Regions from separate parts of the Vibrio paucivorans genome, predicted to be linked through region 3. Evidence: predicted binding sites of a transcription regulator. Region 3 holds the regulator's gene; each other region holds the start of a gene.

Region 1 (4,447 bases), 1.3 Mb from region 3:
GTTGTTGCAACCAAGCCGGTTGATTCAGGTGCATACGCTCAGTTCGCTGGTATCTCTATGACGGTGGCTAATGGTGAAGTATCTAACGTATTCATCGGTGGTAAACAGCTTCGTTTAGACGAAACTTACCGTTTCACTGTACCGAGCTACAACGCAGCAGGTGGCGACGGTTACCCTAAACTAACGGGTCATCCTGGTCACGTAAACACAGGTTTCGTTGATGCAGAAGTGCTGAAAGAGTACCTAGAAGCGAATAGCCCTGTTGATGTAAACCAATATGCTCCATCAGGCGAGATGGTTTACAAGTAAGTTGACGACAACTCATAAAACTCCTTAATCTAAAGCGCTGTCATTCAAAAGATGACGGCGCTTTTTTGTTTGTGTCCTTGTTGGAGCTTAAGGAGAGCAAAATGACACCGGCTATTAATCTCGCGAAGAAGAAAAAAGTCACTCACAACATTCATCAGTATGAGCACGATCCTAGAGCGGCGAGCTTTGGCCTTGAAGCGGTTGAGGCATTGGGACAAGATCCAGCTCGCGTGTTCAAAACGTTATTGTTTTGCGTTAATGGTGAACCAAAGAATTTGGCCGTTGCAGTCATTCCGGTGGATCAGAAGCTGAACTTGAAACAAGCGGCGAAAGCGGCCAAAGCGAAAAAAGCGGATATGGCTGATCCTGATATCGCCCAAAAGACAACCGGTTATGTCGTTGGAGGTATTAGCCCGTTAGGACAAAAAAAGGCATTGCCGACCTTTATCCATGAAAGTGCGTTAACACAGGACATGATATGTGTGAGTGCAGGTAAGCGTGGATTGGAGATTGAGTTGGCAGCGAATGACCTTGCAGCGTTGACGAGAGGTCAGTTTGTTCCGTTATGTGGCTAGAGGTGCGAAAGGTCAACAGACCCTAATTACCCGCAAACAACAAGGCTGATCCGCAAAGATCAGCCTTTTTACATCTAGGGTATGTTCACATCTTGGCTAAGACACTATTTCGCTTCGTCTTCCATTTGCGCGTTGTCTACTACGTGGTTTTCACCTAAATCTTTCGGCAAGATTAGGTTAAGCAGAATAGCAACGATACCACATAGGCTAACGCCTTGAAGGCTGAATTCGCCAATACCAAATGCCATACCACCGATACCAAACACCAATGTAATGGCGACGATAACTAGGTTGCGTGACTTGTGCAGGTCAACGTTGTTTTTAATTAGAGTGTTAAGGCCAACGGTCGCAATTGAACCGAATAGCAAAATCATAATGCCGCCCATGACTGGCATTGGGATCGTTTGCAGTACAGCGCCTAGCTTACCTACCAAAGCAAGTACAATCGCACTTATCGCTGCCCATGTCATGATAACAGGGTTAAATGCCTTGGTTAGCATTACAGCACCGGTCACTTCTGAATAAGTGGTGTTTGGCGGGGCGCCAACCATTGAAGCAGCAATAGTCGCCACACCATCACCAGTAATGGTACGGTGCAGACCTGGCTTTTTGATGTAGTTTTTGCCGGTCACATTGGAGATGGCTAGCATGTCGCCAACGTGTTCTACAGCAGGCGCGATGGCAACTGGGATCATGAACAAGATTGCATTGATATTGAATTCCGGTGTCGTAAAGTTCGGTAGCGCAAACCAAGCGGCTTCTTTCACAGGTGTGAAGTCAACAATGCCGTAGCCAAGGCTTAAACAGTAGCCCACAACAATACCGCCTAAAATAGGAGTCAGTTTTAAAAAGCCTTTGGCGAACACGCTCAATATGATGGTGGTAAGCAACGAAGCAATCGAGATTACAAGCGATGCATTTGCGTCGATGACTTGTGAACCATCTACCTTGCCCAACGCCATATTTACCGCGACTGGCGCTAAGCCTAAGCCAATCACCATAATGACAGGGCCAACGACAACTGGCGGGAGTAATTTATGAATGATTTCTACACCGCGGACTTTGATTAATGCGCCCATTGCGACATAAACACAGCCAGCTGCCATTAAGCCACCCATAGTGGCAGGTGCGCCCCAGGTTTGAACACCGTAAAGAATAGGGGCAATGAAAGCGAAAGAAGAGGCGAGGAAAATAGGCACACTACGTCGAGTAACCAATTGGAAAAGAAGAGTACCGACACCAGCACCAAAGAGTGCCACACTCGGGTCGAGGCCGGTTAGAAGTGGTACCAGCACCAATGCGCCGAAAGCAACAAATAGCATTTGCGCTCCCTGAATAGCATTTTTCATATCATTTCCCTGTTCAATAAATAAAATTCGCGGGATTTTATCACTTTGGCAAACGTTTGCAATGTAACCTAGGTCAAATAAATTATCGGTTTTCAATCTAAGATATGGATGTTCGAGACGCTAGACATGAATTCTGACCGTAACTTGAAGTGCATTCCTTGCTCAGGATTGGATAGTTGCTTATCATCAACACTCGAAAACACTATATTTTGCAAAGCCCTGTCTTCGCCCAATACTATCTAGGAAACGTATGCGCAATATCGCTCTGTTATTACTGGGGTTAGTTACTATCCCTGCTCACGCCTTAACTAAAGTAGATTTATATCGCTCTGAAGTAGTGCTCGAACAAGAGCAGAAAGACGCAGACGCTAAGGCGCGTATTGAAGGCATGAAGCAAGTGATTGTTCGTGCTTCTGGTGATACCGATGCCATCAATAATGAAGTGATCGTCAAAGCATTGAATCAGTCTTCACAGTACGTCACTCAGCTTAGCTATGGGCGCTCGGGTGAGTCTCAGACTCTGCAAATGGGATTCAGTGCTCCTCATATTCGCTCGTTGCTGAGCCAGGCTCAGTTACCATTTTGGCCTGAGAACCGAGTAAATTTGCTAGTTTGGCTGGTGGAAGATTCTAATTTTGATAGAAATATTTCGTGGGAGCATTCTGGTACTCCATTGCTTAACGCGATCAAAACAAGCGCAGAGCAACGTGGTTTGCCACTGACATTGCCAGTTGGTGACTTCGATGACATCAGCGGAATTGCCGTATCGGATCTGTGGGGCGGTTTCGTTCAGCCACTTAGTGCGGCGAGCCAGCGTTATCCTGCCGATGCTGTGTTAGTCGTTCGTGCTCAAGGGAACAATTTACGTTGGACTTTGTACGACCAGAATCCGTCGACGATGCAAACCAGTACTAAAGTTCCTGTGACGGGAAGTAGCTCTGGCCAATCAGCGGCAGCAGACATGGTTGCTGATTTAGCAGATTACTATGCGAAAAAGAATGCGGTAGTTGTGGCGAGTGAATCGTCTGAAACTGTAAAAGCAGAGTTTACTATGATTAACGATGCGGCGGATTTCTTCGAACTTGAAAACAAGTTGAAGGCACTAAGCTCGGTTGCTTCGCTTGATATTCTTAAGATTCAAGGTTCATCTGTGTTGTTCAATGTTCACTTACTGGCGTCAGAGGAAGATTTTGAGCAGGAAGTACTTCGTATGGGCAAGGTTATCAAAGTTGAGCCACAAGACGTAGCCGTACCTGTACAACTGCCAGAAACTGAGCAGCCACCAGTTCCTGCTAACCTACCAGAAAATGCAGAGCCGACCGCACTACCTGAAGTGGATACAGTTGAGTCTCAAACCACAGATGCTCAAAACGTAACAGTGAGCACAGCAGATGGCAGTGTGGTGAATGCTACTGAACCGCTAGAGGTTGTAGAGGCTGAACCACTCGAGCCTGTGGATACAACGCTTAATTTTGAGTGGCAGTGAAACGGTACAAACAAAAAGCCCTTCAACTGAAGGGCTTTTTTAATGTGATTTTGTGCCTAGCTTCGAGCTAAGCTACTGTTACTGGTCGAAGCGGGCTCTTTCCTGCTTTTCCACTTCTGAAAGCCTTTTCAGTTTTAAGCCGAGTTCTTTGCCTCGAGAGCGGGCATACAGAATATTGCCGGCGAACGCAACGGAGGTGAGCAGTAGCTCCACCAACGCCAACATTCTTTCCCCACCATCGACATACAAAATGGTCAACGCGTGCAGGAAGTAAAGCATCAGGACAAAATTCGCCCAAGCGTGAGTATAAGGTTTCCCAGCTAGGATTCCCGGTAGTGGAAGAAGCAACGGGATGCACCATGCAATCGCAAGGGTGATGTTACTGACATATGGATGCGGAGACAGCGTCCACTGCCACAGTGCGACCCATACTAATAAAGCCAAGTTACCAAACAATGCCAGTAAGCGAAATTGCTTAGTTCGAGATGTCGTTTCCATAGTGAATCTCACTGTTTAAGTTTTAGGGCGGTCGCCGCTAATCTGGCACCAAGTGCCCGTGCTAATTCGGCTTCGTCGCGCTCGAGTGCTGAATTGTGTTCGGAGGCAACGCTGGTGGCTCCGTATGGAGTCCCTCCCGCTCGGGTAGTATGTAAAGCCGGTTCAGAATAGGGGATACCCAATACCATCATTCCATGGTGGAGTAACGGCAACATCATCGTTTGTAGGGT
Region 2 (4,447 bases), 380 kb from region 3:
GGTGGCCTGCTGGAGACATCCAGTTTGCAGACAGTTTAATGTGTTTGATATCACCGATGTTTGTCGCTGCGATGTTCGTGATTGCTTCACCCACCGCTAGACGAGCTGAAGCACCAAAGTCTAGTAGAGCAACTGGCGTACGCTCACCCATCGACATCGCTTCACCGTGGTAAGTATCGTAGCTTGCTGCTGTTACTGCGCAGTTTGCTACTGGCACCTGCCATGGGCCAACCATTTGGTCACGAGCTACTAGGCCAGTCACCGTACGGTCACCGATAGTGATAAGGAATGTTTTCTCTGCAACCGTAGGTAGACGTAGCACGCGCTCTGCGGCTTCGTTTAACTCAATACCGTCACGGTTAACTGCTGGGTTGTTCGCTTTTAGCGTCTTCGCATCACGGTGCATCTTAGGGGTCTTACCTAGAAGAACATCCATCGGCATGTCGATTGGCGTGTTGTCGAAGTGTGAATCTTCAAGTTTCAATTCACGTTCTTCCGTTGCCACACCTACTACAGCGTATGGTGCGCGCTCACGCTTACAGATCGCATCGAATACTTCCATGTTCTCTGGAGCAACTGCCATTACGTAGCGCTCTTGAGATTCGTTACACCAGATCTCAAGTGGGCTCATACCCGGTTCGTCGTTTGGAACATCACGCAATTGGAAGATACCGCCACGTTCGCCATCGTCTACAAGCTCTGGAAGTGCGTTAGAGATACCGCCCGCGCCCACATCGTGGATGAATGCGATTGGGTTCTCGTCGCCAAGCTGCCAACAACGGTCGATCACTTCCTGACAGCGGCGTTCCATCTCTGGGTTCTCACGCTGTACTGAAGCAAAATCTAAATCTTCTGCTGATTGACCAGACGCCATTGAAGATGCTGCACCGCCACCAAGGCCGATGTTCATTGCAGGACCACCAAGAACAATTAGGCTTGCTCCGACTGGGATCTCTTTCTTCTGCACGTGCTCGTCGCGGATGTTACCCATACCACCAGCAATCATGATTGGCTTGTGGTAACCACGAACTTCTTCGCCAGCGTGAGAGTTCACTTTTTCTTCGTAAGTACGGAAGTAACCAAGTAGATTTGGACGACCAAATTCGTTGTTGAACGCTGCGCCACCAAGTGGGCCTTCTAGCATGATATCTAGTGCGTTAACGATGCGACCTGGCTTACCGAAGTCTGTTTCCCATGGCTGCTCAAAACCAGGAATACGTAGGTTAGACGTTGTAAAACCAACTAGGCCTGCTTTCGGCTTACCACCAATACCCGTAGCGCCTTCGTCACGGATTTCACCACCAGAACCAGTAGAAGCGCCCGGCCATGGAGAGATAGCTGTCGGGTGGTTGTGCGTTTCCACCTTCATCAGGATGTGCGCTTTCTCTTGGCTGTAACCGTACTGGCGAGTTTCTGGATTCGGGAAGAAACGACCGACATCCGAACCCACCATTACTGCTGCGTTGTCTTTGTACGCAGACAGTACGTTTTCTGGTGTGGTTTCGAAGGTGTTCTTGATCATCTTGAACAGAGACTTCTCTTGCTTAACGCCGTCGATAGTCCAGTCTGCGTTGAAGATCTTGTGACGACAGTGCTCTGAGTTCGCCTGTGCAAACATCATTAGCTCGATGTCAGTTGGGTTACGATCTAGCTTGTTTACGAACGCATCGTAAAGGTATTCGATTTCGTCATCGGCAAGCGCAAGGCCTAGGGTAACGTTTGCGTTTTCAAGCGCAGAACGACCGCCATTGAGTAGGTCAACGTCAGCGACTGGTGCTGGCTCTGCAACTTGGAAAAGTGCGGCTGCTGATTCGAAGTCAGTGAAAACCACTTCCATCATGCGATCGTGAAGGATCGCCTTTAACTCAACGAGTTGAAGCTCAGAAAGCTCTGCCGATGTTTCGATGTAGTATGCCGTGCCGCGTTCTAGACGAACTACTTTGCCTAAACCACAGTTATTAGCGATGTCGGTCGATTTCGAAGACCAAGGAGAAATGGTACCAGGGCGAGGAGTCGCAAGTAGAAGTAGACCTTCTGGCTTATGCTCTTCAATTGTTGGACCGTAAGTCAGTAGTTTTTCTAGTTTCTCAACTTCAGACGCATCAAGGTCTGCTGATAATTCAGCGAAGTGAGCAAACTCAGCGTAAATGCCAGTCACAGGCAGGCCAAGTTCACGACAAAGCTCTAGAAGCTTGTTAACACGAAATTCAGATAGAGCTGGGGAGCCACGAAAAATTCTCATGTGCTTAGGTCTCTTATGCAATTGGTTAAGGTCTCATGACCTGAGGTGATATTGGAATAAATTCAGTGGGTTAGACTGTTTTACTTCGAAGCTATTCCCTAAGATTTAAGAACCTATGCCGATTCCACCTCTCCTTTGCGAGCGCATTATATAGCAATTGTTTTTGTGATGTAACACCAAACGCAACCGTTTGCGTCATTTTTTTTGTCAATTTTGAAATACAGGCAAATTGATGAAATAGTACACAGTTCACTAATTCTTTCGTTTACTCACTTTGCCTGCTCGCCCCGCTTTGATATAAAAGCCTTACTGGATGTATGAGAAGAATTAAATGTTAATCAAATACCCGTTATCTTTTAAACGCTTAGCCACACTGTTTACAGCTCTAACTCTGCTAGCTGGCTGCCAAATTGAGTCGCAGCCGAAAAGCGAACTAGACCAAATTCGTGAACGCGGTGTACTGCGTGTTGGTACGCTCAACAATCAGCTTTCTTACTACATCGGCCCAGATGGTCCTGCGGGATTAGACTACGAGCTAGCACGAGAGCTTGCTAATGAACTCGGCGTGAAGTTAGAAATGAAGCCGGCTTATCGCATGTCTAGCCTTTACCCTGCGCTTAAAAATGGTGAGATTGATATTATCGCGGCGGGTTTAAGCCAATCAGAAGAGCGCTTAAAGAACTTCCGTGCGGGACCTGTCTATTACTATGTCAGCCAACAAGTGGTTTATAAGAAAGGTCAATGGCGACCTCGTAATTTAGAACAACTGCTAGAAAGGCAACCGTCACTGATTGAAGAATCCAGTCAAGAAAAAGTGCTCACTATCGTAGACGACTCACACTTCAAAAATAGCCTAAGTGAAGTTCAACAAAAGCACCCAGAATTCAAATACTCAGTTGATATCAATGCCGACGTTAACGAACTCTTAAAACAAGTCTCAAATGGCGATTTGCAATTTACCGTTGCCGACTCTGTCGAAATTTCACTTTCGCAGCGCATTTACCCAGACATCGCATTAGCATTCGAGCTAACAGAGGATCAGCCAATCTCTTGGTTCCTAAATCGTTCTGATGACGAGAGTTTGTATGCGCTGTTGATTGAGTTCTTTGGTGGGCTACAACAGTCGAATCAGCTTGCCGCGTTGGAAGAAAAGTACATCGGCCATGTAAACAGTTTTGATTATGTGGATACCCGAGCATTTATTCGCGCGTTAGATAGCAAGTTGCCGAAATGGGCGCCGCTGTTCCAAGAGTACTCAGACGAATTTGACTGGCGCTTAGTAGCAGCATTGGCTTATCAGGAGTCTCACTGGAATCCGAAAGCAAAATCGCCAACAGGTGTACGAGGCATGATGATGCTTACCCTACCTACAGCCAAGAGTGTAGGAGTCAGCGATCGCCTTGACCCTGAACAGTCTGTTTGGGGCGGAGTGGAATACCTGCGTCGTATGGTAGGTCGTGTCCCTGACAGCATCGCTGAACACGAGAAGATCTGGTTTGCGCTTGCTTCCTACAATGTCGGCTATGGCCATATGATGGATGCCAGACGACTGACCAAGTGGCAAGGTGGTAACCCAGATGCGTGGGCAGATGTAAAAGATCGTCTGCCACTACTGCGCCAGAAAAAATACTACAGCCAAACTCGTTACGGGTTTGCTCGTGGTGATGAAGCCCGAAACTATGTAGAGAACATCAGACGTTATTACCAAAGCATTATCGGTCATGTAGAGCAGCAAAATCGCGATAATGAAGTGGGTGGTATTGATGATTTAACCGTGATTCAAGTACCTGAAAATGACCTATATAGCACCGACGATACCGTTTCTGGTGCAGAGGCCACAGAGCAAACGGAAGAAGAAAAACAATAGCTTCGTTAAAGAGTTAACCTACAAGCCGTACTACTTTGTGCGGCTTTTTTGTCTGTCATCGCGCAGCCATAACGTCATAAATTGGTAATAATTGCGTTCTATAAAGAGGGCTGAATAGAGGTTTGCAAACACAAACACTCGCTGTCACTTTCATTGAGGGCATCAAGCAATGCTAAAACGTAACCGACAACCGAAACGAATTAATCAAACTGTATCAGCTAATCGCCGTAAGCGAATGTTGGCGAATAACAAGAAGAAAGTCATATGGCGTAACCGAGCTTTTATGCAGCAACTGGTTTAGCCACCTTTCTTACTCGACTTTCCTTTATTTTCAGACG
Region 3 (4,447 bases):
ATGATCCATTTTGCGATAATAGGGAAAACACCGAGTAGGGCAAAAGAGATCAACACTGTTGGCGAAACAATACCTGATAGGCTGTCAATTTGGGCTAGTTGAGTACCAGCATTTAGATAAACTGCTGTGCCGGGTAGCATACCTAGCTGACTAACCAAGTAGAAGCGGCTAGTACGAATTGGGCTTAAGCCCATTAAAAGGTTAATCAAAAAGAAAGGGAATACGGGAATAAGCCTTAACGAAAATAGATAAAATGCGCCGTCTTTCTCTACACCATTGTTGATGACTTGCAGCTTCTCGCCAAACTTATTTTGTACCCAGTCACGCAATAGGTAACGTGAGCTTAAAAACGCGAGGGTAGCACCAATAGAACTGGCAAATGAAACCAGCAGTAGACTGGTCCAAAAACCGAATAATGCAGCGCCTAGCAGTGTGACGACAGCAGCTCCTGGAATTGAAAAAGCGGTGATGGCGACGTAAGCCAGAAAGTAGCTGATCGCTGCAATGAGGAAGTTTTGCTCAATAAAGCTACCTAAAGCTTCTTGCTGTGCTTTAGCGTTTTCAAGCGTGAAGTATTGACCAAAATTCATGGCCAAAATAATAATCAGTGCGACGAATACCACGCCAAATACTAGCTTTTTGTTCATTTTTTATTCTCCGACCTAAAGATACGTTGGCCGCTCTACCTGCTATGTCTTCTTAGTATAAAAGTAGATAAAGTACTTGCAGAGAGATTGGTGGCGAATTCTCGCCTAGTATCAAGAAACTGTTTGAATTAAGACAGGTTAAGTGGAAAGAAAATTTCAGCAGATACAAAAAAACCGGCACAGAGTGCCGGTTCTATGAACTTTTCTTGGGTTAGCTGAGTCGATTAGCCAACTCTTCACGACGCGATTGTGGAATGACTGACCAATGAGTCCCCTTAATTGCCCCTTCAAGTGCCCATAGAAGCTCTAAACCAACATCCGAAGTATGGGACTGCTTAATGGCTTTAAATGCTTCTACCGCGCCAGCTTCTTCCAATTGCTCAACAGACTCGATTCCTGCCTTCTTGAGCATCCTTTCGGTCGCTAGTCTTAGGTTTGGAAGATCTTTTAGTCGATTCGGTTTCGACTGAGCTTGAGACTCTTTTTCAACCTTTGCTGCTTTAAGAGCTGCAATGGCCTCATCGAGCGTAGCTTTTGGGTTTGCCTGCCAATCGTCTGGCAATGCGAAGTATTTTGTAACGACAGGGAATCCACGTTTCTTATATACATAAGGCTCGTAGCCTTGTCCTTTGTATTTTTTTGCGGCTGAATCGTCTGCTCGGATGTGCAACTTATCATTTACAACAAGAGCGAACATTGTCTCGTCAACAAAGATGCCGAAACCGCCAAACATTGAACGGGATTTTACACGGCCTAGTTGTTCAAACAGCCGCATTGAGTCTTTTAGTACTGGTTTGTCCATGCTGTATATTCTCGGTGTATGTGAATACGCCACCAAATCAGGTCCGAGAGGTTAGCAAAAAAATGCAGAAACTGTGTCAGTAAGGAGTAAAGTTGTGTATGCATAGTTTGCCATCGGCAACCCCGCTACCATAGCAAGTAAATGCCGTAGGCCGGAAGCTTTGCGTCCCAAACTTTCGAATGGTTTGCCCTGTGCGTGACTTCTAATTCAAGAGTAATTAAAAATCTGAATAAGTATCACATTTGGATGTTGTAAATGTGATATGTGTTCCATAAATAAGACTAAGCTATGCGCCTTGCGTATCTCTGAACTACCACGTAAAGCACATAGGTTATTAATCTTGCTAACTATTTAGTCAGGTCTTTTACGGTACTACGCTCAACAATCTCTGGATGCATTTCAAAGACACGCTTTTCGTGTTCTTTGTCTTTAATACGCTCTAGCAAGATCTCAAAGGCATTTTTACCCACGCGACGTTTCGGTTGGTGGACCGTTGTTAGCGGAGGAGAGAAGTACTCAGCAAGTTCGATATTGTCGTAACCAATAACAGACATATCTTCTGGTACTCGAATCCCTTTTTGTTGTAGACGGCTCATCAAGCCAAATGCCATGGTGTCATTGAAACAGAATACGGCAGTTGGTTTGTGGTCCATTGCTGCAATTTTATCTGCGGCAAGCACAGCGGTATCACACTCAAAGTTACCTTCTAAGATCCAATCTTCGTTAACCGATAGATTGGCTTCACCTAAAGCACGTTTGAATCCTTGGATACGTTCTTGGCAGGCTGCTTTCTCAAAGTGGCCACTTAGGCAAGCAATGTCTGTGTGACCACGATCGATAAGGTACTTAGTGGCTAAGTAGCCACCTTCTTCCGAATTATCGATAATTTTATCGGCTTGAGAGCTTTCAGGGCCCCAGTCCATGATTACTTTTGGAATATCGGCATGTCGATCCAACATTTCTAGTAGCTCTTCAGTTAAGTCAGAACACATGACCAAAATACCATCTACGCGCTTTTCAGCTAGCATGCGGATATAGTCACGCTGCTTTTCGTAAATGCCACCGGTGTTACACAAAATGAGCGTGTAGCCTTGGCGGTAACAGTAGCTTTCAACACCATCGATTACTTCCGAGAAGAATAGGTTAGTTGATTGAGTTACTAACATGCCGATGGTACGGGTCGTATTACATTTCAAGCTACGAGCAACGGCACTTGGAGCGTAGTTAAGCTCTTTAACTGCTTCCATCACTTTTTCTTGGGTTGCTTCAGCAACAAAGCGAGTTTTGTTGATTACATGGGAAACAGTGGTAGTTGATACGCCAGCTAAGCGAGCAACATCTTTAATTGTGGCCATAAGGTTCTGTCCTATTGAGAACTGCTGCATATACTGGCTTACCCCTTGGCTCACCGCAGCAATCATTATTGTCAGCTCCTAGTTAATGGTTACATCAAAGTAGTAAAAACACAAAAACCGCTTTTAGCCAGCGGTTCGTATTTCTACCCAGGAAACTGAGTCAATTTCATTTTTAATCGTTTGCGGTCACGATTCTAGACCTCAAACGTGGCGCAAGCAATGAAAAAACCGTCAATAGCAGTGATCTATCACTACAATTGACGATTTTGTCGCTAGCTAGGGAGTGGTGAAATTACTCGCCGGCGAGGTAGTGGCAATCTAGCTCTAGGAAAGACACTAATAGAGATGCTACCGCAGCGTAGAAGCCGAATTCATCGAGTGACTGACACTTGGTCGAAAATTGTGGAACCCAAGAAAGGATCTTTTCTCGGATGAACTTTTCTTGTTCGAGCAGTGCATCATCAAGGTGCTGTTCTTGTTCAAGTTCGTTAGAGCGAATAATCAAGTTACCAAGGAAGTCTAATTCGATCGCAATGTGATCTGCTGGCTCGTTAAGTGAAGCGCTGACAGCAATACTATGTTCAGCCATTAATGACGCCATTTCTTTGGCGGGCTCGTCATTCAATAGACCCGATTTACCGATGTACATAGACGCATAAGGCAAAGCGGATTCTTTGTCTGATTTCAAAAATAGGTCGCAGAAATCTGCAGAGAGCTCTAACTGTGCGTCTTCACGGTCATTTAGACGGTTGAGCGCGTCAGTCATCTTGTCGATAGACGGTTTTAGAGTTTCATTTTCACCAAGCCCTGCGAGGAAAGAGCGAATTTCTGGGGTTTGATACTGTTCAATATCCGTTTCGGTCAGTTCTTTAGCAAATAAGCTAGATAGCCACCAGTATATTTCAGCTCTTTTTTCGTTAAATGCTTTTGTTTCTTGCATTGTTTTAGCTCCAATTCGAGGTATGTCTTTAGTTTAACTAATAAAGATGAATAGCGGTAACTACATGTGTGAATAAAAATAGAGAGATATAGTGAGATATGAATAGCGAGTCTAAGGTTGTTTTGAATCAATAAAAAATCACCTTTCTTACTTTTGAAGTAGCATTTTCTAGAATTGTTACTGATTATGAATAGAATAGTGTTGTTAAAGTTAACCTGAAATCAAGATTAAGTGGTCTAGATGAGCTATCACGTATTAGTTGTAGAAGATGATGCTGTTACTCGCAGCAAGCTAGTGGGATACTTTCAAAATGAAGGTTACACCGTTAGTGAAGCCGAAGATGGCGTGCAAATGCGAGAAGCGTTGGAAGAAAACTCTGTCGACTTAGTGATGTTGGACATCAATTTGCCGGGTGGTGATGGATTGATGCTGACAAGAGAGTTACGTAGCCAGTCAGATATTGGAATCATTCTGGTGACAGGGCGCACGGATAGCATAGACAAAATTGTTGGGCTCGAAATGGGCGCCGACGATTACGTTACTAAACCTTTTGAACTGCGCGAACTGTTGGTTCGTGTGAAAAACCTGCTGTGGCGAATTTCAGCGGCTCGCAACGTTTCGCCTGTAGTGGAAACTAATGACAAAAACAGCAATGTCGTTCGCTTTGGTGAGTGGACGTTTGACACTCAGCGCCGCGCATTGA

The links. Region 3 encodes PurR, which represses purine synthesis genes. Its sites were predicted from a motif close to TNANGNAAACGTTTNCNTNA; they were not measured.
Region 1: a site for PurR is predicted at 2,278-2,297, ahead of ACXABW_RS10965 (uracil-xanthine permease family protein). Genes of this name have one in related genera too.
Region 2: a site for PurR is predicted at 2,421-2,440, ahead of purL (phosphoribosylformylglycinamidine synthase). Genes of this name have one in related genera too.

Annotation. Positions count from the first base shown of each region.
Region 1 covers NZ_CM133230.1:2,413,188-2,417,634, reverse strand. Annotated here, with positions in the region: gene ushA (bifunctional UDP-sugar hydrolase/5'-nucleotidase UshA) at 1-309, shown strand, start outside; gene ybaK (Cys-tRNA(Pro) deacylase) at 411-884, shown strand; gene ACXABW_RS10965 (uracil-xanthine permease family protein) at 989-2,233, opposite strand; gene ACXABW_RS10960 (DUF2066 domain-containing protein) at 2,484-3,719, shown strand; gene ACXABW_RS10955 (DUF2069 domain-containing protein) at 3,798-4,217, opposite strand; gene wrbA (NAD(P)H:quinone oxidoreductase) at 4,226-4,447, opposite strand, start outside.
Region 2 covers NZ_CM133230.1:711,060-715,506, reverse strand. Annotated here, with positions in the region: gene purL (phosphoribosylformylglycinamidine synthase) at 1-2,242, opposite strand, end outside; gene mltF (membrane-bound lytic murein transglycosylase MltF) at 2,574-4,109, shown strand; gene ACXABW_RS03405 (hypothetical protein) at 4,279-4,410, shown strand; gene tadA (tRNA adenosine(34) deaminase TadA) at 4,407-4,447, opposite strand, start outside.
Region 3 covers NZ_CM133230.1:1,088,299-1,092,745, forward strand. Annotated here, with positions in the region: gene ACXABW_RS05190 (TVP38/TMEM64 family protein) at 1-647, opposite strand, end outside; gene ACXABW_RS05195 (TfoX/Sxy family DNA transformation protein) at 859-1,449, opposite strand; cyclic di-GMP riboswitch class I at 1,562-1,648, opposite strand; gene purR (HTH-type transcriptional repressor PurR) at 1,797-2,804, opposite strand; gene torD (molecular chaperone TorD) at 3,097-3,744, opposite strand; gene torR (two-component system response regulator TorR) at 3,985-4,447, shown strand, end outside.